DNA from 4 places in the Serratia ficaria genome. Region 3 is predicted to be linked to each of the others. Evidence: riboswitches for the same ligand, from Rfam matches in the RefSeq annotation. Region 3 holds a riboswitch; each other region holds the start of a gene.
The links. Region 3 has a riboswitch for thiamine pyrophosphate ahead of thiB (thiamine ABC transporter substrate binding subunit). Riboswitches for the same ligand answer to the same signal wherever they lie in the genome.
Positions count from the first base shown of each region.

Region 1: it holds a riboswitch for thiamine pyrophosphate, as region 3 does, so the genes downstream of both, thiM (hydroxyethylthiazole kinase) here and thiB (thiamine ABC transporter substrate binding subunit) in region 3, are expected to answer to the same signal.
Region 2: it holds a riboswitch for thiamine pyrophosphate, as region 3 does, so the genes downstream of both, tenA (thiaminase II) here and thiB (thiamine ABC transporter substrate binding subunit) in region 3, are expected to answer to the same signal.
Region 4: it holds a riboswitch for thiamine pyrophosphate, as region 3 does, so the genes downstream of both, thiC (phosphomethylpyrimidine synthase ThiC) here and thiB (thiamine ABC transporter substrate binding subunit) in region 3, are expected to answer to the same signal.

Region 1 is NZ_LT906479.1:3,910,715-3,918,160, forward strand. It holds gene srlB (PTS glucitol/sorbitol transporter subunit IIA) at 1-279, shown strand, start outside; gene srlD (sorbitol-6-phosphate dehydrogenase) at 290-1,069, shown strand; gene gutM (transcriptional regulator GutM) at 1,116-1,472, shown strand; gene srlR (glucitol operon DNA-binding transcriptional repressor SrlR) at 1,556-2,329, shown strand; gene gutQ (arabinose-5-phosphate isomerase GutQ) at 2,322-3,293, shown strand; gene CKW09_RS18475 (inhibitor of vertebrate lysozyme family protein) at 3,334-3,792, opposite strand; gene thiD (bifunctional hydroxymethylpyrimidine kinase/phosphomethylpyrimidine kinase) at 3,879-4,679, opposite strand; gene thiM (hydroxyethylthiazole kinase) at 4,676-5,470, opposite strand; TPP riboswitch at 5,506-5,597, opposite strand; gene CKW09_RS18490 (GNAT family N-acetyltransferase) at 5,671-6,096, shown strand; gene CKW09_RS18495 (MFS transporter) at 6,108-7,322, opposite strand; gene CKW09_RS18500 (winged helix-turn-helix transcriptional regulator) at 7,418-7,446, shown strand, end outside.
Region 2 is NZ_LT906479.1:3,349,739-3,357,184, reverse strand. It holds gene CKW09_RS15950 (transporter substrate-binding domain-containing protein) at 1-16, shown strand, start outside; gene CKW09_RS15945 (ABC transporter substrate-binding protein) at 44-979, opposite strand; gene CKW09_RS15940 (ABC transporter permease) at 1,006-1,773, opposite strand; gene CKW09_RS15935 (ABC transporter ATP-binding protein) at 1,770-2,507, opposite strand; gene tenA (thiaminase II) at 2,504-3,184, opposite strand; TPP riboswitch at 3,247-3,349, opposite strand; gene CKW09_RS15925 (LLM class flavin-dependent oxidoreductase) at 3,509-4,531, shown strand; gene CKW09_RS15920 (SDR family NAD(P)-dependent oxidoreductase) at 4,558-5,292, shown strand; gene CKW09_RS15915 (GlxA family transcriptional regulator) at 5,333-6,307, shown strand; gene gap (type I glyceraldehyde-3-phosphate dehydrogenase) at 6,386-7,396, shown strand.
Region 3 is NZ_LT906479.1:815,652-823,097, forward strand. It holds gene ilvB (acetolactate synthase large subunit) at 1-1,237, opposite strand, end outside; gene ivbL (ilvB operon leader peptide IvbL) at 1,350-1,463, opposite strand; gene thiQ (thiamine ABC transporter ATP-binding protein ThiQ) at 1,552-2,256, opposite strand; gene thiP (thiamine/thiamine pyrophosphate ABC transporter permease ThiP) at 2,314-3,918, opposite strand; gene thiB (thiamine ABC transporter substrate binding subunit) at 3,894-4,880, opposite strand; TPP riboswitch at 4,937-5,054, opposite strand; gene sgrR (HTH-type transcriptional regulator SgrR) at 5,092-6,753, opposite strand; gene sgrT (glucose uptake inhibitor SgrT) at 6,841-7,017, shown strand; gene CKW09_RS03820 (MFS transporter) at 7,191-7,446, shown strand, end outside.
Region 4 is NZ_LT906479.1:293,151-300,596, reverse strand. It holds gene nudC (NAD(+) diphosphatase) at 1-763, opposite strand, end outside; gene CKW09_RS01370 (Rsd/AlgQ family anti-sigma factor) at 863-1,366, shown strand; TPP riboswitch at 1,406-1,530, shown strand; gene thiC (phosphomethylpyrimidine synthase ThiC) at 1,648-3,591, shown strand; gene thiE (thiamine phosphate synthase) at 3,584-4,234, shown strand; gene CKW09_RS01355 (HesA/MoeB/ThiF family protein) at 4,227-4,976, shown strand; gene thiS (sulfur carrier protein ThiS) at 4,973-5,173, shown strand; gene CKW09_RS01345 (thiazole synthase) at 5,175-5,954, shown strand; gene thiH (2-iminoacetate synthase ThiH) at 5,954-7,087, shown strand; gene CKW09_RS01335 (thioesterase family protein) at 7,382-7,446, shown strand, end outside.

The DNA.
Region 1 (7,446 bases), 2.1 Mb from region 3:
CGTGAAGGCGCGCCGGCGGACATCGAAGCGTTCTGCTTTATCCACCGGCACGGCGCGACCACCGGCGAACTGCAGGCCGGCGGCGTGATGGAGCTGGCGCAGCGGCGCTACGCCATCACCGCCGTCGGCAGCGTCGCCACCCAGAACCTGCGTGAGCTGGGGCACGTCACCGTGCGCTTCGACGGTGAAAGCCAGGCCGAATTTCCGGGTTCGATCCACGTATCCGGCCCAACGCCGGCCGATATTCCGGTCGGCAGCACGCTGTCATTTATCGCATAAGGAGTAGAGCATGTCTGAAGTAGCTGTAGTGATTGGCGGCGGCCAAACGTTAGGCGCATTTTTATCTCACGGCCTGGCGCAAGCGGGCTACCGCGTGGCGGTGGCCGATTTGAACGCCGACAACGCCCACCGGGTGGCGCAGCAGATTAACGACGAATACGGCGCCGGCAGCGCCTGCGGCTTCCAGGCCGACGCCACCGATGAACGGAGCGTGATTGCGCTGGCGGCGGCGGTCGACCGGCAGTTCGGCCAAACCCATTTGCTGGTGTACAGCGCCGGCATCGCCAAGGCGGCGCCGATCACCGACTTTTTGCTGGGCGACTTCGACCGCTCGCTGCAGGTCAACCTGGTGGGTTATTTCCTCTGCGCCCGCGAGTTTTCCCGCCTGATGATCCGCGACGGCATCGCCGGGCGCATCATTCAAATCAACTCCAAATCCGGCAAAGTGGGCAGCAAGCACAATGCCGGCTACAGCGCGGCCAAGTTCGGCGGCGTGGGGCTGACGCAGTCGCTGGCGCTCGATCTGGCGGATTACGGCATCACCGTGCATTCGCTGATGCTCGGTAACCTGTTGAAGTCGCCGATGTTCCAGTCGCTGCTGCCGCAGTACGCGCAAAAGCTGGGCATCGAGCCGGACCAGGTCGAGAAATACTACACCGACAAAGTGCCGCTGAAGCGCGGCTGCGACTACCAGGACGTGCTGAATACCCTGCTGTTCTACGCCAGCGACAAGGCGTCGTATTGCACCGGTCAATCGATCAACATCACCGGCGGCCAGATAATGTTCTGACGCCCGCACCGCCCCCCGCACCTCAACGGGGGGCTACGGAGGCTTTATGACTCAAGCATTGATTCTCTTCGCGGTGCTGGCCTGGCTGCTGCAAATCGCCCTCGGCTGGTGGCAGCTGCGGCGCTTCAACCGCGCCTTCGATCGCCTGTGCCGGCTCGGCGCCGTCGGCGTGGGGCGCTCCGGCGGCCGTTTCCGCCCGCGGGTGGTGCTGGCGCTGGCCTTCGACGCCGATCGCCGGGTATGCGGCAGCATGCTGATGCGCGGCCTGACCATCTTCGCCCGGCCGCAGCCGCTGGCGCATCTGCACGGCCTGCATCAGCGGGATTTGCGCCCGGATGTGATCTTCCCCGAGGATCGCGCATGCCGGTCTGCACTATCGTTAGCGATTGCACCCAAATCATGATATTTTCACATTAAAAGACATTACCTTTCATATTGAATTATTCGCTGAGGGGAAATGCTCAACTCTTGTGAACGGGAATCGCGATGAAACCAAAGCAGCGGCAGGCCGCTATCCTTGAATATCTGCAGCGGCATGGCAAAACGGCAGTGGACGCCCTGGCCGAGCATTTCTCCACCACCGGCACCACCATTCGCAAGGACCTCACCCTGCTGGAAGACGAAGGTGAAGTGATCCGCACCTACGGCGGCGTGGTGCTCAGCCGCGACGACGGCGACCAGCCGATCGACCGAAAAACCCACATCAATACCGAAAAGAAACGCCAGATCGCCTATGCCGCCATCAAACTGATCGACGACGGCGATTCGCTGATCTTCGACGCCGGCAGCACGGTGCTGCAGATGGTGCCGCATCTGGCGCAGTTCAATAACATCACGGTGATGACCAACAGCCTGACCATCGTCAATGCGCTGGTGGAGCTGGATAACGATCAGACTATCCTGATGCCCGGCGGCACCTACCGCAAAAAATCGGCGTCGTTCCACGGCAGCCTGGCGGAGTCGGCCTTCCAGCAGTTCAGCTTCGACAAGCTGTTCATCGGCGCGGACGGCGTCGACCTCAACGCCGGCGTCACCACCTTCAACGAGGTGCACAACGTCAGCAAGGCGATGTGCGAGGCCGCCGGGCGCATTGTTTTGCTGGTGGATTCGTCGAAGTTCGGCCGCAAAAGCCCGAACGTGGTGTGCGATTTGGGCGCCGTCGACACGCTGATCACCGATAAAGACATCAATCCGGACTATCTCGCCGCATTGCAGGCAAAAGGCATCAATATCATTCTGGTAGGAGACCCCGATGAGTAACGCGAACGCCCTGATCACCTTCGCCCGCGAAACGCTGGAAATCGAGCTGACCGAAGCGCAGCGCCTGCTGGCGCGGCTGGACGACAACTTCGTCTGCGCCTGCGAACTGCTGCTGAACTGCCGCGGCAAGGCGGTGATTTCCGGCATCGGCAAATCCGGCCACATCGGCAAGAAGATCGCCGCTTCGCTGGCCAGCACCGGCACCCCGTCGTTCTTCGTTCACCCGGCGGAGGCGCTGCACGGCGATCTCGGCATGATCGGCGCCGACGATGTGGTGGTGTTTATCTCTTACTCCGGCCGCGCCAAAGAGCTGGATCTGATCCTGCCGCTGTTGGCGGAAAACGGCATTCCGGTGATCGCCATCACCGGCGGCAAAGAGTCGCCGCTGGCGCAGGGCGCAGCCTGCGTGCTGGACATCAGCGTGGAGCGCGAAGCCTGCCCGATGGGGCTGGCGCCCACCTCCAGCGCGGTGAATACCCTGATGATGGGCGACGCGCTGGCGATGGCGTTGATGCGCCAACGCGGTTTCAACGCCGAGGACTTTGCCCGCTCGCACCCGGGCGGCAGCCTGGGCGCACGCCTGCTGAACCGGGTGCATCACCTGATGCGCACCGGCGATCGCCTGCCGAAGGTCAGCGAAAGCGCCAACGTGATGGAGGCGATGCTGGAACTGAGCCGCACCGGGCTGGGGCTGGTGGCGGTATGTGATGCGCAGCGGAAGGTGGTGGGGGTATTTACCGACGGCGACCTGCGCCGCTGGCTGGTGAAGGGCAACAGCCTGCAGGATGCGCTGAGCCCGGCGATCACCCGCCCCGGCTACCGGCTGCCGGAACAGTGGCGCGCCGGCGAAGCGCTGGAGGCCCTGCACGAACAGCATATCAGCGCCGCGCCGGTGGTCGACCTGGAGGGCGTGCTGGTGGGCGCCATCAACCTGCACGATCTGCATCAGGCCGGCATCGGCTGACTCCCGGGCATGGGGCGCGGCGAACCGCGCCCCTGCGGGGTTACTTCCAGTCGGGATTATCCTCGAACTGTTTCTTCAGCAACGCCTTGATGTCATCGTTCGGCTTGCCGAGCCACTGATAGCGGGCGTATTTCTTCGGATGATCGATAGCCTCTGGCCGGTTTTCCACCTCGACGCGCACGCCCCAGGCCTGCGATTTGTCCTCTTTGAACGCCACGATCAAAAAGTTGTTGGCGCAGTCATGCGGCTTGCACAGGTTGCCCACCAGATAGTTCTGCCCCTGCCAGCTCAGGCTCTGCGCCGGCGTCGAGGTGCCGATGCCCTTGCGCGCCCAACCCGGCAGCCTGGCCTGCCCCTTCATCATATTCTGCCAGCTGGTTTGATAACCCGGCTGCTGGATCACGTCCGAGGTGGTGACGATCTGCTGGGCGAAGCCGCCCGCGCTGAAGCTGAGTAACGCGCCGAAAACGGCGCTGCGGAGTGCACGTTGTCCTGTCATGGCCCTTCTCCCTTGTTGAGTCCGATCACGCCCGGCGGCGGCCGGGCCTGGATCCAGTCAGACCACAACGACGGCGAAAAGTTGGATCACCACCAGGCGTGGAAATGATGCACCGGCCCGATGCCGTGCCCCACTTCCAGCGTATCCGCCTGCTGCAGCGCCTTTTGCAGATAGTCCTTGGCGGCGGCGACGGTCGCCGCCCAGTCATCGTGACGCGGGCGCAGCGCGGCCAACGCCGCCGACAGCGTGCAGCCGGTACCGTGCGTATGGCGAGTGGCGACGCGCGGCGCGGTAAAGCGTTGCTCCTGCCCGGCGGCAAACAGCCAGTCCGGGCTTTCGCTTTCGCTCAGGTGGCCGCCCTTCATCAGCACCGCCTGGCAGCCCATCGCCAGCAGCGCCCGCCCCTGCTCGCGCATCTGCCGCTCGTTTTCCGCCGGGGCGCACTCCAGCAACGCCGCCGCTTCAGGCAGGTTCGGCGTGATGATCGACACCAACGGCAGCAGCTCGCGACGGATCGAGTCCACCGCCTCCGGCGCCAGCAGCGGATCGCCGCTTTTCGCCAGCATCACGGTATCCAGCACCACAAACGCCGGCCGATAATGGCGCAGCCGCTCGGCCACCGCCTGCACGATCGCCGCGTTGGCCAACATGCCAATTTTGGCGCTGTCGATGCGCAGGTCGCTGAACACCGAATCCAGCTGGGCGGCAACGAACGCCGGTTCAATCTGGTAAACCGACTGCACGCCGCGGGTATTTTGCGCCACCAGCGCGGTGATCGCCGAGGCGCCGTACGCGCCCAGCGCCGAGAAGGTTTTCAGATCGGCCTGAATGCCGGCGCCGCCGCTGGGATCGGTGCCGGCGATGGTCAAAGCGTTGATGCGTTTCATTGCAGCTCCTCCGCGCGCAGGCGGTACAGCGCGTCGAGAAACGCCGGGGTAAAGCTGCCCGGCCCGGCGGCAGCGGCGGCAGCCAGGCCGCCGCAGTGCGCCATCACCCGGCAGGCGGTGGCGACGTTATCCAGCCGCTCGCCCGGCAGGCAGCAAAAGGCGGCAACCACCGCCGACAGCGCGCAGCCGGTACCCACCACCCGCGTCATCAGCGCATCGCCGCCGGCGACCGCCCACTCGCGCCGGCCGTCGGTAACGTAATCCACCGCGCCGGTCACCGCCACTATTGCGCCGCTGCTGCGCGCCAGCTCGCGTGCGGCGGGCAATGCGGCCAACGAATCGTCGGCGCTGTCCACCCCGCGGCCACTGGCCTGCAGGCCGCCGAGCGCCATGATCTCGGACGCGTTGCCCCTGATCGCCGCCGGTTTCTCATCCAGCAACCGTTTGGCGAACGCGGTGCGATAGGCCAGCCCGCCGACCGCCACCGGATCCAGCGCCCAGGGGGTACCCGCCCGGTTGGCGGCCGCCACCGCCGCCAGCATAGATTCGGCGCGCGGCGCATTGAGGGTGCCGATATTGATCAGCAAAGCGTCGGCCACTGCGCTGAACTGCGCCGCTTCGCTCGGCTCCACCACCATCGCCGGCGAAGCGCCGAGCGCCAGCAAGACGTTGGCCGTGAGCGATTGCACCACCTCGTTGGTCAGGCAGTGGATCAGCGGGGGTCGCTGTTTGAATTGGGTCAGACAGGCCGCGGCGCGGGCGCCGGGTAAAGCATCAGGTCGAGCGAGCATATTCCTCCCAACCGGCGTTCAAGAAGGCGGGTACCGGTTGGGCACCGAGACTTCCCTACGCTGGCATAATCCAGATCAGGTAATACGGGTAAAATCTCAGCCCTAACGGGCACCCCGAGTCAAGAACGCCATTATTGGGCTTGCCGCCGACGAGGTCAATCGCGCTATAGTAGTGGCAAAAAAAACAACCAGGAGACGCCATGCAAACAAGACCCTACCGGGAAGCCGATCGCCCGTTCCTGCGCACCCTGTACCTGGCGTCGCGCAAGGCGGCGTTTCCGTGGCGCAATACCGACGGTTACCGGCTGGAGGATTTCGATCGTGCGACGCTGGGCGAAGACATTTGGGTGGCGGAGGAGGACGGCAAGCTGCTGGGGTTCGTGTCGATTTACCGCGCCGACAACTTCATCCATAACCTGTATGTCGATCCCCTTTTGCCGCCGCGCGGCGTCGGCAGCGCCCTGCTGCAGGCGGCGGAGCGCACCTTCACCGCCACCGGCGCATTGAAATGCCTGGTGAAAAACGAAAAGGCGCTGACGTTCTATCGCAAGCACGGCTGGCGCATCATCTCGACCGGCAACGACGGCGACGAAGACTACTATCTGCTGCACTCTCCGGCCAAATAAGGGCGCCCCCGTTATGCGCGCCCGGGCATAAAACGCAGCGTCAGCCGCCAGAACAGCAGCGCGCTCAGGCTGACGCCGGCCCCCAGCCAGCACACGCCGCTCCAGCCGGCCCAGGCGTAGACGTGGGTGCTGGCGAAGGCACCCAACCCGCTGCCGACGGCGTAAAACAACATGTAACACCCCACCAGCCGGCTGTGAGACTGCGGATGGGCGCTGAAAATCATGCTCTGGTTCAGCACGTGGATCGCCTGCCCGGCCAGATCCAACAGTACGATGCCCGCCACCAGCCACGCCAGGCCGTGGTTCAACATGCCGAGCGGCAGCCAGGCCAGCGCCAACAGCAGCAGGCACACGCCGCTGGCCAGCTGCCCCAGCCCGCGGTCGGCAAGCTGCCCGGCGCGCATCGCCGCCAGCGCCCCTACCGCCCCCACCAGCCCGAACGCGCCCACCATCGAATGAGAAAAATTAAACGGCGGCCGGCTGAGCGGCAACACCAGCGCGCTCCAGAAAATGCTGAACGTGCCGAACATCAGCAGCGCCAGCATGCCGCGAATCTGCAGCGTGCGATCGCGCAGCAACAGCGTCAGCATCGAGCGCAGCAAGGCCGGATAGCCGAGCGTCGAAGGTGCCAGCTGCGGCGCGGGCAACAGGCGCGCCAGGATCGGCAACAGAACCAGCGTCACCCCGGCGGAGAAAAAGTACACCGTGCGCCAACCGCCGAGATCCGCCAGCGCGCCGGAAAGCGTGCGCGCCAGCAACAGCCCCAGCACCACGCCGCCCTGTGCGGCGCCGACCACCCGCCCGCGCTCATGCGGCGCCGCCAGCGTGGCGGCAAAGGCGATCAGCCCCTGGGTCATCGCGGTGCCCAGCAGCCCCACCAACAGCATCCCCGCCAGCAGCAGCACGCTGCCGTGCGACCAACCCACCGCCAGCAAGGCGGCAATCAACAGCAGCTGCTGGGCGGCCAACAGCCGGTGCCGATTAACCCGATCTCCCAGCGGCACCACCAGCAACAACGCCAGCGCGCAGCCGAGCTGGGTGGCGGCGATCACCATGCCCACCGCCGCCAGGCTGATGTTGAAATCCTCGGCAATGGCGTCCAGCAGCGGTTGGGCATAGTAGACGTTCGCCACGCTGAAGGCGCTGGCGCCGGCCAGCAGCAACACCAGCGAAGCAGGCAGCCGGTTTAACGCGGTACAGCCGGGCTCCAACGATTTATCGCTCATCGTTCGCTCCATTTTGGTTTCATTATTAAACCTAATGAACTTTACGCGCGGAGGTTTTATAATGCAACCAGATCTCGCTGCAGGAGTGGAAAGCCATGAAACGTAAAAGCCTGGAAGACGCGCA
Region 2 (7,446 bases), 2.5 Mb from region 3:
CAAGGCGCCCGGCTAAACGGGCTCCCGCCGCGGCCGGGGCAACTCAGCGCAGTTCGACCGCGTACTCCTCCACCGGGGTGATTTTCTTGATCAGCTTATTGTCGAACAGGAACTGCTCGTAAGCCTGGTAGCGCGCGCTGTCCAGCCTGGCCGGATCGGTGGCGAACAGCGGCAGGCTGGCCTGCCAGGCCTGCTTGTTCAACGCGGTATCCAGTTCGGGATAGGCTTTGGCGAACGCCAGCCAGGTTTGCTGCGGGTGCGCGCGCAGGTAGTCGCCGCCTTTTTTCAGCGCGGCGAGGAATTTTTTGATCTTCGGCTCCGCCAGCGCGTCGCGGCTGGCGACGATGATCAACTCATCGTAGGCCGGCACGCCGTAGTCTTCCACGTTGAACACCCGCGGCTCCTTGCCCTGCAGCTTCAGCTCCAGCGCTTCGATATTGCGATAGCCGCCGATCACCGCGTCCACCTGGCCCGCCAGCAGGGCGCCGGTCAGCTGGAAGTTGACGTTGATTAGCTTGATGTCGTCAGGGTTGACGCGCTGATTTTTGGCCATGGTGGCCAGCGTCGCCTGTTCGATGCCGCTGACCGAATACCCGACCTTTTTGCCTTTGAGGTCCGCCGGCGTGGCGATGCCTTTATCCAGCGTGATGACGGTGTTCAGCGGCGTGTCGATCAGCGTGCCGACGCGCACCAGCGGCAGGCCCTGATCGGCGAAGAAGTGCAGCTGCGGCTGATAGGTGATCGCGAGGTCCGCCTGTTTGGCCGCCACCAGCCGCGGCGGCAGCGCCGGATCGGACGGCGGCACGATCTTGACGTCCAGTCCGGCGTCCCTGAAGGCGCCGATCTGTTCGGCCACCATGATCGGCGCGTGATCGGGGTTGATGTACCAGTCGAGCACCAGCGTCAGCTTTTCGGCGGCGCCGGCCTGGCTCGCCATGGCGGCGCCGAGCAGCAGGCCGCAGACGGTTTTTTTAAACATGGTTGTTCCCTTAGTGGTTGAAATCATCAATGGTTCTCCGGCGCCCAGACGATCAGACGCCGCAGCAGCGCATCCACCGCGACCCACAGCAGCACGGTCATCAGCACCAGAATAAACAGCGCGGCGAAGCACAGGTCGGTCTGCATGCGCGCGTTGGCGTTGAGCATCAGGTAACCCAGCCCTTCGGCCGAGCCGACCCACTCGCCGATGATCGCGCCGATCGGGGCGACGGCGGCGGCCATGCGCAGCCCGGAGCCGAAGGCCGGCAGCGCCGCCATCAGCCGCACGTGGCGCAGCAGCGCCCAGCGCGAGGCGCCGAGGGTGCGCGCCAGGTCGAGATAGTCGTCATTGACCCGGCGCAGCCCGTCGAAGAAGGCGGAAACGACCGGGAAGAAGATCACCAGCACCGCCATCGCCACCTTGGCGCTCATGCCGAAGCCGAACCACAGCACCAGCAGCGGGGCCAGCGCGAACACCGGTATCGCCTGGCTGGTGAGCACCAGCGGCATCAGCCAGCGCTGCAGGCGCGGGGAAAAGATCATGCCCAGCGCCAGCGCCGCGCCGAGCAGTACCCCCAGCGCCAAGCCGCTGAGGATTTCCGAGGCGGTGACCAGCGTATGCCAGGCGAGGTAATCGCGGCCATGCCACAGCGCCTGCGCCACCGCCGCGGGCGAGGGCAGCAGGAAGGCGGGAATGCTGCCCAGGGTGAGCAGCCACCACAGCAGCAGCAGCCCGGCGAACACCGTCAGGCCGCGGCGCAGGCGGCTCAGGCCGCTTTCTGTCTGCGGTTTCATTGCGCCGCCCTCACCAACTGCCGCAACAGTTCCGCCTGGCTTTTCAGCAGGTGCGGATCGTCCGGCGCACGCGGCGGTTGCCCGCCGATCGGGTGGTTATCGTCGATGCCGCTCGGCGAGTTCGCCAGCACCAGCAGGCGGTGGCTCAGGCGGCAGGCCTCCATCGGATCGTGGGTGATCAGCAGCACGGTGTTCTGCGCCAGCAGCTCGGCCGCCAGCGTCTGAATAGTGGCGCGGGTAATGGCGTCCAGCGCCGAGAACGGCTCGTCCATCAGCACGATCGGCCGGCGCTCGTACAGGGTACGCGCGATGGCGGCGCGCTGACGCATGCCGCCGGACAGCGCGGCGGGCAGGGCGCCGCCATAGCCGCTCAGCCCGACCCGCTCGAGCAGGTGGGCCGCCCATGGGCGATCGGCTTTCTCCCCGCGCAGCCGTGAGCCGAGCGTGATGTTTTCATCGATGGTCAGCCAGGGATAGAGCAGGTCTTTTTGCCCCATATAGGCGATGCGCCCGGCGATCGGCAGGCCGTCGCTGCCGCAGACGCTACCCGAGGTGGCCTGAGCCAGCCCGGCGATGATCTTCAGCAGGCTGGTTTTGCCGGCGCCGCTGGCACCGAGCAGGGCGACGAAGCTGCCGCCGTCGATCGTGAAGCTGAGCCGTTCGAAAATCACCCGATCGCCAAAGCGCAGGGTTAAATCCCGGACCTCGATGCCGGGTGGCTGGCGGGGCGTCATGAGGCGTTCAGCCCCATCTGCCAGAACGCCGACTCCAGCCGGGTGGCGGTGGTGAAAATCTGCGCCAGCTCGGCGAAGCGGCTCTCGGCGCCGCGCTGGCGGCCGACGTTTTCCAGCAGCTCGATGGCGGCCCGCACCCCGGCCAAGTAACCCGGATCGCCATAATTTTTGATCCAGGAGGCGTAGGGATTGCCCTCCATCCGGGTGGCGGGATCGTTCAGCAGCCGCAGGCCGATTTCGGCATAGCCGGCGACGCAGGGCAGCAGGGCGGCCAGCAGCTCCAGCGCATCGCCGGCGTGGCCGATGTCCAGCACGTAGCGGGTGTAGTTCATGGTTTCTGGCGCTTCGGGCTGGGCGGCGATTTCACCCTCGTCCAGCCCCCAGCCGGCGCAGTAGGCCAGGTGCAGCGGCAGTTCGGCGACGATGGCGTTGAGCGAGGCGGCGGCGGCGCGCATTTCCGGCAGGGTGCGCAGCTTGCTGACCAGCAACGCGTAGGCGCGGGCGAAGTGGATCAGGAACAGGTAGTCCTGGGTCAGATAGCGGCGGAAAGCGGGCTCGGGCAAGGTGCCGGCGGCCAGCTGTCGAATAAAGGGATGAGCGACGTAGTCCTGCCAGTGACCGCCGGCCTGTTGGCGCAGCCGTCCGTAAAGGCCGGTTTCGAACATGGTGGTATACATGGGACCTCCATAAGTGAGTGGAGATCCGGGCGCGCTGAGGTATGAACAGGCAATGAGCGAAGGCGTTATTGCCGACCCGTCCCTTCGCTGGCATGACCCAGATCAGGTTCAAAGGGTTCGGCTTGCGCCATCTCAGCCCATAACAGGACACCCCTCGGAGGTGCCTGTTATACGACATTTATTTTTTGATTACAATGCCCGGCCGCAGGGCGCGGCGGCGGCGGAAATCGGTTCGTTTAGTGCGATTGGGGGCGATTTTTCTGGCACAGGCGGCGGTATTTTTGTCACTGTAATCCCGCTACGTTGAATCTGAGGACACACCCCATGAAGAAGATCGGCTTTCTCTCTTTCGGCCATTGGGCGCCTTCCGCTCAGTCGGGCACCCGTTCGGCGGCGGATGCGCTGCTGCAGTCCATCGATCTGGCGGTGGCCGCGGAAGATTTGGGGGCGGACGGCGCCTACTTCCGCGTGCACCACTTTGCACGCCAGCTTGGCTCGCCGTTCCCGCTGCTGGCCGCCATCGGCGCCAAAACTCGCCGCATTGAGATCGGCACCGGCGTGATCGACATGCGCTATGAAAACCCGCTGTATATGGTCGAGGACGCCGGCGCCGCCGATCTGATATCCGGCGGGCGTTTGCAGCTCGGCATCAGCCGCGGCTCGCCGGAGCAGGTGATCGACGGCTGGCGCTATTTCGGCTACACGCCGGCCGAGGGCGAAACCGAGGCCGACATGGCTCGCCGCCATACCGAGGTGCTGCTCGAAGCCCTGCGCGGCGAAGGCTTTGCCGAGCCCAATCCGCAGCCGATGTTCCCCAATCCGCCGGGCCTGCTGCGCCCCGAGCCGTTTTCCGCCGGGTTGCGCGATCGCATTTGGTGGGGGGCCAGTTCCAACGCCACCGCGGTGTGGGCGGCCAAACTGGGCATGAACCTGCAAAGCTCCACGCTGAAGAACGACGAGACCGGCGAACCCTTCCATGTGCAGCAGGCCAGCCAGATCCGCGCCTACCGCGCCGCCTGGCAAGAGGCCGGCCATGTGCGCGAGCCGCGGGTGTCGGTCAGCCGCAGCATCTTTGCGCTGATGGACCAGCGGGACCGCAATTATTTCGGCGGCAGCGGCAAGGAAGGCGATCAGGTGGGCTATATCGACCAGCAAACCCGGGCGATTTTTGGCCGCAGCTATGCCGCCGAGCCGGAGCAGTTGATCGAACAGCTGGCGCAGGACGAGGCGATTGCCGAGGCCGACACGCTGCTGCTGACCGTACCGAACCAGCTGGGGGTCGACTACAACGCGCACGTTATCGAAGCGATCCTGACCCAGGTCGCGCCGGCGTTGGGCTGGCGCTGATGGCGCAACAATAACGGGAGGTAGCCATGTCACGTATTTTCATTACCGGTTCGGCGGACGGGCTGGGCCGCGCGGCGGCGGAAACCTTGCTGGCCGAGGGGCATCAGGTGATCGTTCATGCGCGTGAGCCTGGCCGGCTCCACGGCATGCGCGCTCTGCTGGATCGCGGTGCGCTGGCGGTGACCGGCGATTTGTCTGACCTGCAGCAAACCCAAGCCTTGGCCGGGCAGGTGAACCGGATCGGCCGCCCGGACGCGGTGATTCACAATGCCGGCGTCTTCAGCGGGCCGCAGGTGCTGGCGGTGAACGTCATCGCGCCTTATCTGTTGACGGCGCTGATCGCCCGGCCGGCGCGTTTGGTGTATTTGAGCAGCAGCATGCATTTCGACGGCCGCGCCGCGCTCGACGCGGTGGACTGGCGCGGAAACCAGCCGATGCCCTATTCGGACAGCAAACTGTTGGTGACGGCGCTTGCCGCGGCGGTGGCGCGCCGTTGGCCGGAGGTGATCGGTAGCGCCGTCGATCCCGGCTGGGTGCCGACCCGGATGGGCGGCGAAAACGCCCCCGGCGATTTACGCCTGGGCCACCTGACGCAGGAGTGGCTGGTCGGCAGCGAAGATGCGCAGGCCCGGGTTTCCGGCGGCTATTGGCATCACCAGCGCCGCCTGGCGCCGCACGCCGCCACGCGCGATCCGGCTTTTCAGGACGCCTTGCTGGCGAAGCTTGAACGGGTGACCGGCGTAACGCTGGCGATGCCCTGAGCGGCATTGACTTATTTTGCTCATTTTGTATTTTAAGGACATGCATACATTTCTGATTATCGTCCCCGAAGGGGGCATGCTGTTCGAATCGGCGGGCATCGCCGACATTCTGATGCAGGCCAACCGCTTGCGGCCCGCCGATGCGCCGCTGTATCAGGTCGCGGTGGCCACCACGCAGTCCCATCGGGTGGTGCACGGCTCGTCCGGCCTGAACCTCTTGGCCGACCATCGCCTGTGCGATCTTGACCCCGAACGGGAACGCGACACCATAGTGGTGACCGGCCGGGGGGCGAACGAGGAAGAAGGGGCGTTGGTCGCGGAGTGGCTGCGGCGCGCCGCGCCCAACGCTCGGCGTATCGCCTCCGTTTGCGGCGGCGCCCTGCTGCTCGCCGAGGCCGGTTTGCTCGACGGCCGCCGGGCGACCACCCACTGGCGATTGCTGGAGACCCTGCAGTCCCGCTTCCCGCAGGTGAGCGTCGAAAACGGCCCGATTTATGTCCAGGATGGGCAGGTCTGGAGCTCCGGCGGCGTCAGCTCCGGTTTCGACCTCACGCTGGCGCTGATAGAAGACGACTACGGCTTTATTCAGGCCCGCGAAGTGGCGCAGGATCTGGTGATGTTCCTGCGGCGGCCCGGCGGCCAGTCGCAGTTCAGCCGCTACCCGTTGAACCAGGCGAAAACGCCCGGCCCGATCCGCGATCTGCAATGCTGGATCCTGGAAAATCTCACCGACGATCTTTCCGTTGAAAAACTGGCCGAGCGGGTGGCGATGAGCCCGCGCAACTTTACCCGAGTGTTCACCCGGGAAACCGGCATTTCGCCCGCCAGGTTTGTTGAGGAGGGGCGCTTGCACAGCGCCAGACAGCGCCTGGAACAGAGTGCGGAAAGCATCGAACGCATCGCGGCGACCACCGGCTTCGGCAACGGCCTCAACCTGCGGCGGGTATTTGAAAGAAACCTGCAGCTCACCCCCAGCGAATATCGCCAGCGTTTTCATAGCCGCAATTTGGCGTAAATAGATCTAAAAACGTCATTTACGCCACCCGCGCTCCGGGCTAAGTTTACCTCAGAGCCAATAACGGAGGAGCAGATCATGGTCAAAGTAGGCATCAATGGATTCGGCAGGATCGGGCGCAACGTGTTGCGCGCGGCGCTGGGGCGCGACGATTTCGAGGTGGTGGCGATCAACGATTTGACGGACAGCAAAACGCTGGCGCACTTGCTGAAGTACGATTCGCTGTCGGGCACGCTGGCCGCCGACGTAGCGGCCGGTGAGAATCAGCTGCTGCTCGATGGCCGGCCGATTCGCGTGTTCTCCGAGCGGGATCCCGGCGCCATTCCCTGGAGCAGCGTTGGCGTCGAGGTCGTGATCGAGGCCACCGGCTTCTTTACCGATAAGGCCCAGGCCGAAGTGCATATCACCAAAGGCGGCGCCAGGCGGGTGATTATCTCGGCTCCGGCCAAAAACGACGACATCACCCTCGTGATGGGCGTCAATGACGGCCAATACGATCCGGCCCGGCATCGGGTGGTCAGCAACGGCAGCTGCACCACCAACGGGCTGGCGCCCGCCGCGCAGGTGCTGCATCAGACCTTCGGCATCGAATACGGCCTGATGAACACCACCCATGCCTACACCAACAGCCAGGCGCTGCACGATCAGCCGGAAAAGGATCTGCGCGGCGCCCGGGCGGCGGCGCTGTCGATAGTGCCTTATTCCAGCGGCGCGGCCAGGGCGCTCGGCAAGGTGATCCCGGAACTGGACGGCCGCCTGACCGGTTATTCGCTGCGGGTGCCGGTGCCGGTGGTGTCGATCGTTGATTTGACGGTCACGCTGAAACGCGAAGCGAGCGCGGACGAGATCAACGCCGCGTTCCGCCGGGCCGCGGAGTCTGGCCCGCTGAGGGGGATCCTCGGCTACAGCGATGAGCCCCTGGTGTCGAGCGACTATAAAGGCGACCCGCGCTCATCGATTATCGACGGGCTGTCTACCCTGGTCATCGGCGGCAAGCTGGTCAAGATCCTGGCGTGGTATGACAACGAGTGGGGGTTCTCGAACCGTCTGGTCGATCTGGCGGTGCTGATGGAAAAACGCGGGCTGTAACCGCCCAGCTAACGTCACCCGGCGCAAACCGGGTGACGCATTCAGGCGCA
Region 3 (7,446 bases):
GCCATTGGCGCGGTCGGCTCAGCGGATAAGCCTGCGCCACCCACATCTGATGCTGGCCCACGTCGGTGGTGATGATGGCGCTGTCGTCCACGCAGCGCGCGGCGGCCTGCACCAGCCCGTAGTGGCTCAGCGGATCTTCCGCGTTCGGCATGTTGAACGGGAACTCGCGCTTCAGGTCGCTCACGGTGTTCAGCCACGCGCTGCGCGGCTGCGTCTCGATCAGCGGCAGCAGCTGCCGCAATACCTGACCCACGTCGGCATGAATGGCGATATTGGCCTGTTTCACCTTGCCCAGTTCGGCGCGGTCGATATCCACATGGATGATGGCGGCGTTGGGGCAGAACAGTTCGGTCTTGCCGATCGCCCGGTCGTCGAAGCGCGCGCCCAGCACGATCAGCAGATCGGCCTCCTGCAGAATAAAGTTGGTGCTGCGCGCGGCATGCATCCCCAGCATGCCCAGCGACAGCGGGTGTTCAACCGGCATCGCGCCCAGCGCCATCAGCGTCATGGTGGTGGGCAGGCTGGCGCGCTCCGCCAGTTCCAGCGCCTGCTGGTGGGCTTCAGCGCAGATAATGCCGCCGCCGAGGTAGAGGATCGGGCGCTTGGCCCGGTTGATCATGGCGGCGGCCTGCGCCACCTGCGCCGGTTCGAAGGCCGGCGCCGCATCGGGCACCGCAATCGGCGGCAGTTCGTCCAGCTCAATCTCCGCGGTCTGCACGTCTTTCGGAATATCGATCCACACCGGGCCAGGCCGGCCGGATTCGGCGATGCGGAAGGCGTCGCAGATCACCTGCGGCAGCTCGCGGATATCGCGCACCAGATGGTTATGTTTGGTGATCGGGATCGAGATGCCGTAGGTGTCCACTTCCTGGAAGGCGTCGGTGCCGATCATCGAGGAAGGCACCTGGCCGGTGATGCACACCAGCGGAATGGAATCGAGCTTGGCGTCGGCGATGGCGGTGACCAGGTTGGTGGCGCCCGGCCCGCTGGAGGCGATGCACACCGCCGCTTTGCCGTTGGCCCGCGCCATGCCCTGCGCCATAAAGCCCGCGCCCTGTTCGTGGCGCGCCAGCACGTGGTGGATGCGGGTGCTTTGGCTCAGCGCGTCATACAGCGGCAGCGCGGCGCCGCCGGGAATGCCGGCGACGGTGGTGATGCCCTGACGCTCCAGCAGATGAACGATCAGCTGCGCGCCGGTAAAGCGTTTGCCTGGGTGAGGCGTGCCCGAAATTGCCATTGTTCCTGTCCTTTCTCAAGGCCGGTGAGCTTTCCTGGGCAGGGGGCTAAAACTAGAAACCCCGCCCGGTTTGCGCCGGCGGGGTTTGGGAATCGATGCGTTGATTCGGACCCTACGGCGCATTGCCGACGACCACCACCACACGCACGACGACCACCGCGGCTGGTAGCGCGGTAACTAGTAGGGTCGAAGTCAGCGAGGATGCGATCACAGGGAACCTTATCATCAGTAAAAAAAGTCAGGTTTTTATAAAAACACAGGCGCAAAATTCGCACAACAGGTTTATTTGCACAGCATAAAAAACGCGCGGCGGATCACGCTTTATGCGAAATGCCCAGCACCTGCGCTGCCGGCGAGCTGCCGTCCAACAGGGATTGCGTCGGGCCGTCGTAGTAAATGCGGCCGTCGACCACCAGCAGCGTGCGCGGCGCGATGCGCGCGGCGTCGTCCAGGTTGTGCGACACCATCAGCAGCGTCAGATTGCGCTGTTCACACACTTCCTGCAGCAGCTGCAGCATTTCGTTGCGCAGCGCCGGATCGAGCGCCGAGAAAGGCTCGTCGAGCAGCAGGATCGGCCGTTGGCGGATCAGGCAGCGCGCCAGCGCGGCGCGCTGCCGCTGGCCGCCGGAGAGCTGCGACGGCAGGCGCGGCAGATGTTCCTCCAATCCCACCTGCCGGGCGATCTGCGCCAGCTGCCGTTGCTGCTGGGCATTCAGCCGCAGGCCGGGATCGAGGCCCAGACCGATGTTCTGCGCCACCGTCAGGTGGGCGAACAGGTTATTTTCCTGAAACAGCATCGACACCGGCCGCTGGGCCGGCGGCGTGGCGGTGCTTTCCTCGCCGTCGAGCAGCAGCCTGCCGCTGGCGGCCGGCAGAAAACCGGCGATCAGGCTCAGCAGAGTGCTTTTGCCCGCGCCGCTTGGCCCGAGCACCGCGACGCGCTCGCCCGGCTGGATGCGCAGATCAAAGCGCATCGGCAGGTGTTCATACAGATAAGTCAGTTTTTCAAGCGTCAGCATAGGTTCTTCATCTTTCGAGTCGCCGCGGTGTGGGTTGCCTGTCATTTAGCTTGAAACCTATTGGGCAGCGCGGCCCGGTAAGCGTTCGATCAGGGTAAACAACAGGAAGCACAGTCCCAGCAGCAACAGCGCGGTCACCGCGCCATCGTTGCTGCGGTAGGCGCCAATCTGCTGATACAGGTAGAACGGCAGGGTACGGAAATGTTCGTTGCCAAACAAGGCGACTACGCCGAAATCGCCGATCGACAGTACGCAGGCGAAGGCCAGCGCCTGCGACAGCGGGCGGCGCAGCGCTTTCAGTTCGATCAGGCGCAGCCGCCGCCAGCCGCGTATGTCCAGCGACAGGCACAGCGGATTATAGCGTTCGGCCAGGTCGCGCATCGGGTTTTCCAGCACCTTCAGCGCATAGGGCACCGCCATCAGCGCATTGGTGAGGATCACCAGCGCATAGGGCGACTGCGGCAGCCCGACGGTGTCGTTCAGCAGCAGGAAGAAGCCGGTGGCCAGCACGATGCCCGGCATCGCCAGGATCACCATGCCGCTCAGCTCAAGCCGTTGCCCCGCGCGCAGCCGTTGCCGCAGCTTCAACTCACGGCTGCTCCACAGCAGCATCATGGTCAGCGCCACGCACAGCAGCCCGGCGCCGATCGCGATGCGCAGCGAAGTGAACAGCGCTTGCCACAGCAGCTGCTGTTGCAGCACGCTGAGCATCGCCTGATTGACGCCGTCGACCATGACCGCCAGCAGCGGCGGCAGCAACAGCAGCAGGGCGGCGGCGATCAGCACCACGTCGCTGACGCGCCGCCACAGGCTGTCTTCGGGGTTGCGCCAGATCTGCGCATGGGTATGGCCCACCGGCAGCGCCTGGCTCAGCCGCTGGCTGAGCAACACCAACCCCAGGCAGCATGTCAGTTGGATCAGCGCCAGCAGCGCGGCCCGGCTGAGATCGTAGTCGTAGCTCAGCGCTTGGTAGATGGCCAGCTCGATGGTGGTGGCCTGCGGCCCGCCGCCCAGCGACAGCACGGTGGCGAAGCTGGCGAAGCACAGCATGAAGATCAGCGCGCCGCTCGGCAGGATCTGGCGGCGCAGCGCCGGCCATTCGACGAAGCGGAACTGCTGCCAGCCGTTCATGCCCAGCTGCGCCGCCAGCTGGCGCTGCTCGACTGGGATGTTTTCCAGCGCCTGCAGCAGCAACCGGCTGGCCAGCGGCAGGTTAAAGAACATGTGCGCCAGCAGAATGCCCTGCAGGCCGTAGGGCGAGAAGCCGTAATCGAGGCCCAGCCAGCCGCATAGCGTCGCCAGCCAGCCCTGGCGGCCATAGACGCTGAGCAGGCCGAATACCGCCACCAGCACCGGCAGCACCAGCGTCATGGCGCACAGCCTGAGCAGCAGCCGCCTGCCGGGGAAGCGGCGCCGGAACAGCGCGCGCGCCAACAGGATGGCCGGCAACACCGAGATCAAGGCCGACAGCAGCGCCTGCCAGAAGGTGAAGCGCACCACATGCCACAGATAGCTGTCCTGCCACAGGGCGCGCCAGTCGCTGTCCGGCGCATGGCGCCACAGCGAGCCCATCGCCAGCGCGGCCAGCGTCAGCATCAACGCGGCGGCCAGCAGCCCCGGCCACAGCCAGCGGGGGATCACTGGCTGACGGCGGTTTGCCATGCCCGGATCCAACTGCCGCGTTGCTTGGCCACCTCTTCGGCGCTGTACTGCAGCGCGGTCTGCGGAACGATCATCTGTTCAAAGCCGGCCGGCAGCGCGGTTTTGATCGCCGGGTACATCCAGTTGCCGGTGGGAATGCTGTTCTGGAACGCCGGCGTCACCATAAACTGCAGGAAACGCTCCGCCAGCGCCGGCTGCTTGCTGGCCTTCAGCTTGCCCGCCACCTCGACCTGCAGATAATGGCCTTCGCTGAAGTTGGCGGCGGCGTAGCCGTCTTTTTTCTCTTCAATCAGGTGGTAGGCCGGGGAGGTGGTGTAGCTGAGCACCAGGTCGCCTTCGCCTTTCAGGAACAGGCCGTAGGCTTCGCTCCAGCCCTTGGTGACGGTGACGGTTTTCTTCGCCAGCTGCTGCCAGGCCGCCGGCGCCTTGTCGCCATAGACCTTCTGCATCCACAGCAGCAGGCCAAGACCCGGCGTACTGGTGCGCGGATCTTCATAGATCACCTTCCAGTCTTGATCGCTGTTGACCAGTTCCTGCAGGCTTTTCGGCGGGTTCTTCAGCTTGTCCTTGTTGTAGACGAAGGCGAAGTAGCCGTAGTCGTAAGGCACGAAGGTTTTATCCTGCCAGCCGCCCGGTACGGCCAGCTTGCCGACATCGACGCCGCTCGGCGCGAACAGGCCGGTTTGCCGGGCGGCCTGCAACAGGTTGTTGTCCAGGCCCAGCACCACGTCGGCGGCGCTGTTCTTGCCCTCCATGCGCAGGCGGTTCAGCAGCGATACGCCGTCTTCCAGCGCGACGAATTTCAACGCGCAGCCGCATTCGGCCTCGAAGGCCTTTTTCACCGCCGGGCCGGGGCCCCAGTCGGCGGCGAAGGAATCGTAGGTATAGACCGTCAGCGTCGGCTTGGCGAGAACCGGCGCGGCGCACAGCAGCAGTAAGCAGGGCAGGTATTTTTTGACCACGTTGCACTCCTGAGAAATAAGGGGCAAGGCATCTGAGGGGGCGGGGGCGGTTACGCCGGATCGCTGGGCTCAAATCCCTCCGCCGGTATTGACCGGATCAGGTTCGACGGGTGTGCTCTCAGCGGAAAAGCGGCCGGTCGCGCCAGCTCATTTTCCGCACCCCGTTGAGACGGCGCTATTGTAAAGACTAACCGACGCCGACGAAAGGCGCTTATGCCTCCGGCGGCGCAAACCAGGCGGATTTGAAGTCGAACCAGCCGAGGGTGTTCATCCGTACCCCGCGCATGCTGCGCTGGCCGTGCAGCTGCAGCCAGTGGTGGAACAGCGGATGCAGATGGTGGCGGCTGACCAACCGTTGGCAGAATTCCGCCAGCGGCAGGCGGTTGGCGCGCCACAGCGCGGCGTCCTGGGCTAAATCCTCGCTCATGCAGTGCTGCATCAGCGGCAGCTCATACAGGGTGGCGAACAGCGAAAACTCCAGCGGCAGGTAAAAATTGGCGCTGCCGAGCCACAGATCGCTCTGCGCATCGCCTTTATGCCAGACCTCGTAGTCGACGCTCTGCACGATCAGTTTGATGCCGTGCAGCGCCAGCAGCGGCTCGATCGCCTGGCGGATGGCGTGGAACTCCGAGTGCTCGTTGAAATGGGTCATGGTCAGCTCGGTCAGGCCCGCCGGCTTGGGCTGCTGCGCCAGCGCGCGGTTGTGGTGCCAGCGCGGCAGCAGGCCATAGGCCGGCGACCAGTAGCGCTGGTAGACCGGACCGGCGTTGGCCAGCAGCGCAATCGGATTGATCAGTTCGCACAGCCAGCTGCGGATGGCCGGATCGGCCGCCAGCGGGGAGCGCTGGTCGAACAGCAGAAAGTAGCAGCCCTCCTCCAGCCGGCTTTCCAGCTCGTTTTTGCCGGTATCGTCGCCCTGCAGCTGCACGCCGGAGTGCACCAGCTCTTCGGTCACCTCCGGCAGCACCCAGATATTCACCTCATCGATCAGCGCCCGGTAGCCAAAGTAGTCGTCGAAGGCGTGGATTTTCATCTGGCTGCGGTGGTTGCGCACCACGCTGTAAGGCCCGGTGCCGATGGGGTGGCGGGCAAAATCCGGCAGGCTCGGCCATTCGCGCGGCAGGATCATCGCATGCACGCTGCCCAACAGCCACGGCAGCCAGTGATCGGGGCTGCGCAGATGCACGTCGATCACGTAGGGCGTCGGTGAGGTCACGCGGTCGATATGCGAGAACAGCGGCTGTGGCGTCAGGCGGTTGATGGTGCCGATGACGTCTTCCATTTCCAGCTCGCGGCCGTGGTGGAAATGAATTGCCGGCCGCAGATAAAAACGCCAGTGCAGCGGCGTCAGCGCCTGCCAATGATGGGAAAGATCGGACTCCAGTTCCCCGTTTTCCTCGTTTATCCGCGTCAGGCCGCTGAAAATCTGGCGGGCCAGGTGGGTCTCCGAACGCCGCAGCGCCGAGCCGGGCAGCAGGTTGTACAGTTGGCGATAGTAGAGCACCCGCAGGATGTGTTTGCCCTGGCGGAAGCTGCGGCCCAGCTGGGACAGCAGCATCTGGCGCACCACGTTTTTGTCGCCGACCAGCTGCACCAGCTGATCGATGCGGTCCTGCTCCAGCAGCTCCTCGGCCCGCTGCTGCTGCAGCGCCAGGCCGGTGTAGTGAAAGGTCAGCCGGGATCGTTTGCCGCGCCCCGACTCCGCCTGCCAGGTCAACCAGCCCTGCTGTTGCATGGCGCTCAGCAACGAACGCACGTGGCGCCGCGAGCAGCTGAGCACTTCCGCCAGCTCCTGCAGCGTGGTTTCGGTGGCTTCGCCGTGGCAGCGTTGCCACAGGCGAATGAACTGCTGCTGCAATCTGGAGGTGGACATAAAAGAGGAACGCTCCCGCATCAATCCGTCAATTTATCTTTCCCTATATTACGCCGATAATTTTCCTCAATGAAAGGGGGAGGGCGAATGATGAAAGCTTTCTTGTCAAAACAGTTCTATCAGCGCTATTTCAGCGCGGTGCGCCGCCAGCACGCCGACTGGCTGGGCCTGGTGCCTGAGCAGGCGCGGCTGGAGATGCTGGCCCACCTGACCCAGTGGAATATCAAGGAAATGACCGAAAAGCAGTACCGCGAACATCTTTGAACGACGCTGCGGCTTGAAATAGGCAGGGCAAAAGAGTTTCTGAGTAATGGTGCAATTTCACCAGCCAGTGGGGCAACCCACTGGTTTTTTTATCGTCGGCAACGCCATCTCCTTGCAATTTCCAGCGCGTAGCCTAAGGTTTTCACTTCTGCTTTAGGGTCAGGGACGAAGATATGCAACACCTGAGCTGGCTGTCACGACGTTTTAATCCCATTTTTGCCGCTTTCCTGCTGATCGCCTTTCTTTCGGGCATCGCCGGCGCCTTGCTGGCGCCGACGCTGAGCCTGTTTCTCACCACCGAGGTGCAGGTGCGGCCGCTGTGGGTCGGTTTGTTCTATACCGCCAACGCCGTCGCCGGCATTGCCGTCAGCTTCCTGCTGGCCAAGCGTTCCGACACCCGCGGCGATCGCCGCATGCTGATCCTGCTGT
Region 4 (7,446 bases), 520 kb from region 3:
CTGCCCGGCACAGCGCCACGGTGTCCTCAATCAGCCGGCGCGCCACGGTGCCGGGCGGCGGCAACAGCGGCAAGCGATCGTAACGGTACCAGCCGGCGTTGAGCAGTTCCTTGGGATCGTGGCGGATCTCGCCCTGATGATAGTCGGCCATAAACGCCATCATCAGCGAGTGCGGGAACGGCCAGGGTTGGGAGGTGACATAGCGCAGGTTTTTGATTTCGATATTGCTTTCTTCCATCACTTCACGCGCCGCCGCCTGTTCCAGCGTCTCGCCCACCTCGACAAAACCGGCCAGCACCGTATGGATGCCGCCGCGATGGCGCACGTGCTGCGCCAGCAGGATCTGGTCGTCGCGCCGAATGGCGACGATCACGCAGGGGGCAATCTGCGGGTAGTAGCGCTCGCGGCAATTTCCGCACAGGCAGGCGCTTTCGCTGCGGCTGAAGTGCATCTCATGGCCGCAGTAGCCGCAATAGCGATGGGAGCGGTAGAAATCCGCCAGCTGCACGCCGCGCCCGGCGAGCTGGAACAAACCGCGATCCAGTTCGAGCAGCTGCCGCACCGAGCCCATGTCGCGCGGCATCGCATGGCGCACCAGCCATACCGGCGCGCCGCCCCACTCGCCGATGGCGCGCGCCATTTTACCCTGCAGGGAAAAAGAGGCGGCCGAACCGAACGGCAGTTCACCGTTCGGTAACCAAAGTTTGCTTTCATGGCTGACTATCCACCAGCCATTTTCATTACCCGTTAATGCAAGTTCCATATCGTTGTTGCACAACCTCAGCTTCACTGGCACTCTACAAATCGGCCTTGTTACATTTTAATAACTTACTGTTACTTTTTATTACTTACGGAGTCAAACATGCTCAACCGTTTGGAAAGCCTGACTCAGCGCCTTGGTGGTAGTAATGAATTAGTTGATCAATGGCTTCAGGCCCGCAAGCAATTGCTGGTCGCCTACTGCACCCTGGTGGGCCTCAAACCGAATAAAGAAAAGCATACGCCGCTGAATGAAAAAGCGCTGGAGAACTTTTGCCATAATCTGGTGGATTATCTCTCAGCCGCGCATTTCCATATCTATGACAGAATTATCAAACAAGTGGAAGGCGCTGCCAGCCCAAAAATGTCTCTGTCGGTAAACATCTACCCCAAACTCTGGGCCAATACCGAGCAGGTCATGGCCTTTCACGACCGCTATACCGAAGTGGATATCGATCAAGACGTGTGTCTGGAGTTCCACCAGGCGCTGTCGGATATCGGCGAGACGCTGGCGGCGCGCTTTACCCTGGAAGACAAGCTGATCCAGCTGGCGGCGGAAGCCTCGCAGCCGCCGCTGTCGGATAAGGCGCTTGATCAGGCGCGTTAGAATTTTGTAGTCTTTTTTATTATCCCTCCTATACTGGAGGGCATCTTGTCGGAGTGCCTAGCGCCTGATTTGTTCAACAAATTGGCCAGGCTGAGACCGTTAATTCGGGATCCGCGGAACCTGATCGGGTTAATACCCGCGAAGGGAACAAGAGTAATCTATCGCCATAGGCAGGATTTCTCCCCATTCGGGATGATCCGATCCTATCGGCCAGCATCATTACTCCCTCCGAGCTCCAGACAAGCAACTTTCCCAACCCAACACACTGGTAGGAACTTGCTATGTCTAACGTTAAGAAACCTCGTGCCCGTAAAGAGCAACGCGAAGCTGCCCAACAGTTTATCGACAGCCTGCAGGGGGTGGCCTTCCCCAGCTCACGCCGTATCTATCTGCAGGGTTCGCGCAGCGATGTGCAGGTGCCGATGCGCGAAATTCAGCTCAGCCCGACGCTGGTCGGCGGCGGCAAGGACAACCCGCAGTACGAACAGAACGAAGCCATCCCGGTGTACGACACCGCCGGCCCCTACGGCGATCCGCAGGCGCGGCTCGACGTGCATGCCGGCCTGGCCAGGCTGCGCGCCGGCTGGATCGAAGAACGCGGCGATACCGCGGTACTGAGCGGCGTCAGTTCCGGTTTCACCCAGCAGCGCCTGGCGGATGAAGGCTTGGATCACCTGCGCTTCGAACGCCTGCCGCTGCCGCGCAAGGCGCAACCGGGCAAGTGCGTGACCCAGTTGCACTACGCCCGCGCCGGCATCGTCACCCCGGAGATGGAGTTTATCGCCATCCGTGAAAACATGGGGCGCCAGCGCATCCGCGGCGAGGTCCTGCGCCAGCAGCATCCGGGCCAAAGCTGGGGCGCCAACCTGCCGGACAACATCACGGCGGAATTCGTGCGCCAGGAAGTGGCCGCCGGGCGCGCCATCATCCCCGCCAACATCAACCACCCGGAATCCGAACCGATGATCATCGGCCGCAACTTCCTGGTGAAGGTCAACGCCAACATCGGCAACTCGGCGGTGACCTCCTCGATCGAAGAGGAAGTGGAAAAGCTGGTGTGGTCCACCCGCTGGGGCGCGGATACCGTGATGGACCTGTCGACCGGCCGCTATATCCACGAAACCCGCGAATGGATCCTGCGCAACAGCCCGGTGCCCATCGGCACGGTGCCTATCTACCAGGCGCTGGAGAAGGTCAACGGCGTGGCGGAGAACCTGACCTGGGAAATGTTCCGCGATACCCTGCTGGAACAGGCGGAACAAGGGGTGGACTACTTCACCATTCACGCCGGCGTGCTGCTGCGCTATGTGCCGATGACCGCCAGGCGCCTGACCGGCATCGTCTCGCGCGGCGGCTCGATCATGGCCAAGTGGTGCCTGTCGCACCATCAGGAAAACTTCCTGTATCAGCACTTCCGCGAAATCTGCGAGATCTGCGCCGCCTATGACGTTTCGCTGTCGCTCGGCGACGGCCTGCGCCCAGGCTCGATTCAGGACGCCAACGACGAAGCGCAGTTCGCCGAGCTGCACACCCTGGGCGAACTGACCAAGATCGCCTGGGAATACGACGTGCAGGTGATGATCGAAGGCCCCGGCCACGTGCCGATGCAGATGATCCGCCGCAATATGACCGAAGAGCTGGAGCACTGCCACGAAGCGCCGTTCTATACCCTCGGCCCGCTGACCACCGATATCGCACCGGGTTATGACCACTTCACCTCCGGCATCGGCGCGGCGATGATCGGCTGGTTCGGCTGCGCCATGCTGTGTTACGTCACGCCGAAGGAGCATCTCGGCCTGCCGAACAAGGAAGACGTCAAACAGGGATTGATCACCTACAAGATCGCCGCCCACGCCGCCGATCTGGCCAAGGGCCACCCGGGCGCGCAGATCCGCGACAACGCCATGTCCAAGGCGCGCTTCGAGTTCCGCTGGGAAGATCAGTTCAACCTGGCGCTCGATCCGGCTACCGCGCGCGCCTACCACGACGAAACCCTGCCGCAGGAGTCCGGCAAAATCGCACACTTCTGCTCGATGTGCGGACCGAAATTCTGCTCGATGAAAATCTCGCAGGAGGTGCGCGACTACGCCGCCGCCCAGGAGGCCGCCAAACCGATAGAGGTGCAGCTGAACGGCATGGAAAAGATGTCGGCCGAATTCCGTTCGCGCGGCAGCGAGCTCTACCACAGCGCCGGCAACCTGCAAGAGGAAATGCGCAATGACTGATATCGCCACCCCGTTCCCCGCTACCCCGCACCGACTGGGATTGTACCCGGTGGTCGACAGCGTCGAGTGGATCGCCCGCCTGCTGGGCGCCGGCGTCAAGACAATCCAATTGCGCATCAAGGATCTGCCGGACGAACAGGTGGAGGAAGACATCGTCGCCGCCATCGCGCTGGGCAGACAATACGATGCGCGGCTGTTCATCAACGATTACTGGCGGCTGGCCGTCAAACACGGCGCCTATGGCGTACACCTCGGCCAGGAAGATCTGGATACCACCGATTTGGCGGCGATCCACCGCGCCGGGCTGCGGCTGGGCGTATCCACCCATGACGACGCCGAACTGGCGCGCGCCATCGCGGTAAAACCGTCTTATATCGCCCTCGGGCATATCTTCCCGACCCAAACCAAAGACATGCCTTCGGCGCCGCAGGGGCTGACGGAGCTGAAGCGCCACCTCGCCGGGTTGGCGGACTACCCGACGGTGGCGATCGGCGGGATCGGCATCGATCGCGTACCGGCGGTGTTGGCGTGCGGCGTCGGCAGCGTGGCGGTGGTGAGCGCCATCACCCAGGCGCCGGACTGGCGCGCGGCCACCGCCGAACTGTTGCGGCTGATCGAGGGCGAGGGGCGGGCTGATGCTTAACGACCAAGAGTTCCTGCGCTACAGCCGCCAGCTGCTGCTGGAAGACGTGGGCCCGGAAGGCCAGGAAAAGCTCAAACGCGCGACGGTGCTGATTGTCGGCCTGGGCGGTCTGGGGTCTCCGGCTTCGCTGTATCTGGCCGCCGCCGGCGTCGGCACGCTGCTGCTGGCCGACGACGATCGGCTGCACGTCACCAACCTGCAGCGCCAGATCCTGTATCGCAGCGCCGATACCGCCCAAAGCAAAGCCGCACTGGCGCGGCAGCAATTGCAGGCGCTGAATCCCCTGGTGGAGCCCATCGCACTGGAACAACGGCTGCAGGGGCAATCGCTGCATGATGCCGTCGCCCGCGCCGATCTGGTGCTGGACTGCTGCGACAACATGGCGACCCGCCACGCGGTGAACGCCGCCTGCGTGGCGGCCGGCAAACCGCTGATCAGCGGCAGCGCGGTGGGCTTCAGCGGCCAATTGCTGATGATTGAACCGCCCTACGAGCACGGCTGCTACGCCTGCCTGTATCCGGAGCTTACCGAGCCGCAGCGCAACTGCCGCACCGCCGGCGTGCTTGGCCCGGTGGTCGGGGTGATAGGCACCCTGCAGGCGCTGGAAGCCATCAAAACGCTGGCCGGCATGCCTGCGGCGCTCAGCGGCAAACTGCGCCTGTTCGACGGCAAGCAGCAAAGCTGGAGCACCCTGCAGCTCAGCCAGGCCAGCGCCTGCCCGGTATGCGGGGGAACGGCATGAAGATCCGGCTCAACGACCAACCGCTGGAGCTGGCGCCGCCGCTCAGCGTCGCCGCCCTGCTCGAACGGCTGGAACGCCACCAGCCGGGCACCGCGCTGGCGATCAATCAAACCATCATCCCGCGCGCCGACTGGGCCAGCCATCTGGTGCAAGACGGCGATGACATCCTGCTGTTTCAAGCGATCGCCGGAGGCTGACATGCTGAAAATCGCCGATACTCCCTTTACCTCCCGCCTGTTTACCGGCACCGGCAAGTTCGCCACGCCGGCGCTGATGCTCGAGGCGCTGCAGGCTTCCGGCTCGCAGCTGGTCACCATGGCCATGAAGCGCGTCGATTTGCGCGGCGGCAATGACGCCATCCTGGCGCCGCTGCGGCAGCTGGGCGTGCGCCTGCTGCCCAACACCTCCGGCGCCAAGACCGCCGCCGAGGCGGTGTTCGCCGCCCGACTGGCGCGCGAGGCGCTCGGCACCCACTGGGTGAAGCTGGAGATCCACCCCGACGTGAAATACCTGCTGCCGGACCCGATAGAGACGCTGAAAGCGGCGGAAACGCTGGTGAAAGACGGCTTTGTGGTGCTGCCCTACTGCGGCGCCGATCCGGTGCTGTGCAAGCGGCTGGAAGAAGCGGGCTGCGCGGCGGTGATGCCGCTCGGCGCGCCTATCGGCTCCAACCGCGGCCTGCGCACCCGCGATTTCCTCGAAATCATCATCGAACAGGCCAGGGTGCCGGTGGTGGTCGACGCCGGCATCGGCGCGCCGAGCCACGCGCTGGAAGCGATGGAGCTGGGCGCCGACGCGGTGCTGGTGAATACCGCCATCGCCGTGGCGCGCGATCCGGTGCAGATGGCGCGGGCGTTTCGCCTGGCGCTGGAGGCCGGTGAGCTGGCGCGCGCGGCCGGGCTGGGCGGCAGCCAACGCGGCGCCGCCGCCACCAGCCCGCTGACCGCTTTTCTCACCCACTCCGAGGAGGCGCAGTGATGACCGATGATTTCAGCAGTCGCCTGGCGCAGCTGGACTGGGACGATATCTCGCTACGCATCAACAGCAAAACCGCACGCGACGTGGAGCATGCGCTGAAGGCGGACAAGCTGACGCGCGACGATTTTATGGCGCTGATTTCCCCCGCCGCCGCCGCTTATCTGGAGCCATTGGCGCAGCGCGCACAGCAGCTGACCCGCCAGCGTTTCGGCAACGTGGTCAGCTTCTACGTACCGCTGTATCTGTCCAACCTGTGCGCCAACGACTGCACCTACTGCGGTTTCTCAATGAGCAACCGCATCAAGCGCAAAACGCTGGACGCCGGGGAAATAGAACGTGAGTGCCTGGCGATCAAGGCGTTGGGCTTTGAGCACCTGCTGTTGGTCACCGGCGAGCACCAGAGCAAGGTCGGCATGGACTATTTTCGCCGGCATATCCCGGCGATCCGCAGCCATTTCAGCTCGCTGATGATGGAGGTGCAGCCGCTGGCGCAGGAGGAGTACGCCGAGCTGAAAACGCTGGGGCTGGACGGCGTGCTGGTGTATCAGGAAACCTATCATCCCGCCACCTATCTGCAGCACCACCTGCGCGGCCAGAAACAGGACTTTTACTGGCGGCTGGCCACCCCCGATCGCTTGGGGCGCGCCGGGATCGACAAGATCGGCCTGGGCGCGTTGATCGGCCTTTCCAACAGCTGGCGCACCGACTGCTACCTGTTGGCGGAGCACCTGTTCTATCTGCAACAGACCTATTGGCAGAGCCGCTATTCGATCTCCTTCCCGCGGCTGCGCCCCTGCGCCGGCGGTATCGAACCGGCGTCGATCATGAGTGAGCCGCAGCTGGTGCAGTTGATCTGCGCCTTCCGCCTGTTCGCCCCGGACGTAGAGCTTTCGCTATCGACCCGCGAGTCGCCGTTCTTCCGCGATCACATGATCCCGGTGGCGATCAACAGCGTCAGCGCCGGATCCAAGACCCAGCCCGGCGGCTATGCCGACGACGTGCCGCCGGAGCTGGAGCAATTCGAGCCGCACGACGGCCGCAGCCCGCAACAGGTTGCCCAGGCGATCAGCGACGCCGGGCTGCAGCCGGTGTGGAAAGACTGGGACGGTTATCTGGGGCGCGGCGCGCAATAAGCTGCAAACCTTGCAGCGCTGCGGAAAAATCCATGGGCGGGCTGCGCAATGCCCGCCAACGCCGCTGGCGCCGCCAATCGCCGCGGTTATAGTGAGCCTGTCGGCCGCCAAACCCGGCGCCGACCGGGGCTGTTACCCTCTCGACGGCCCCGCCTTACCCTCGGATCGCGCCGGATGCCCTCCAGCGCGACTCCCCCTCCTTTACGGCCGCCGCTGCCGGCTACCCGATGGATATTTTGACAAAACAAACTGGTTGGACCACATTTAACCTTTCATCCCGGCGGAATAATCACCATGAACCTGTACCTGCGACTGCTTTGGATCTTGATCTCGTCATGCTGGAAACCGCGCATGTCGAT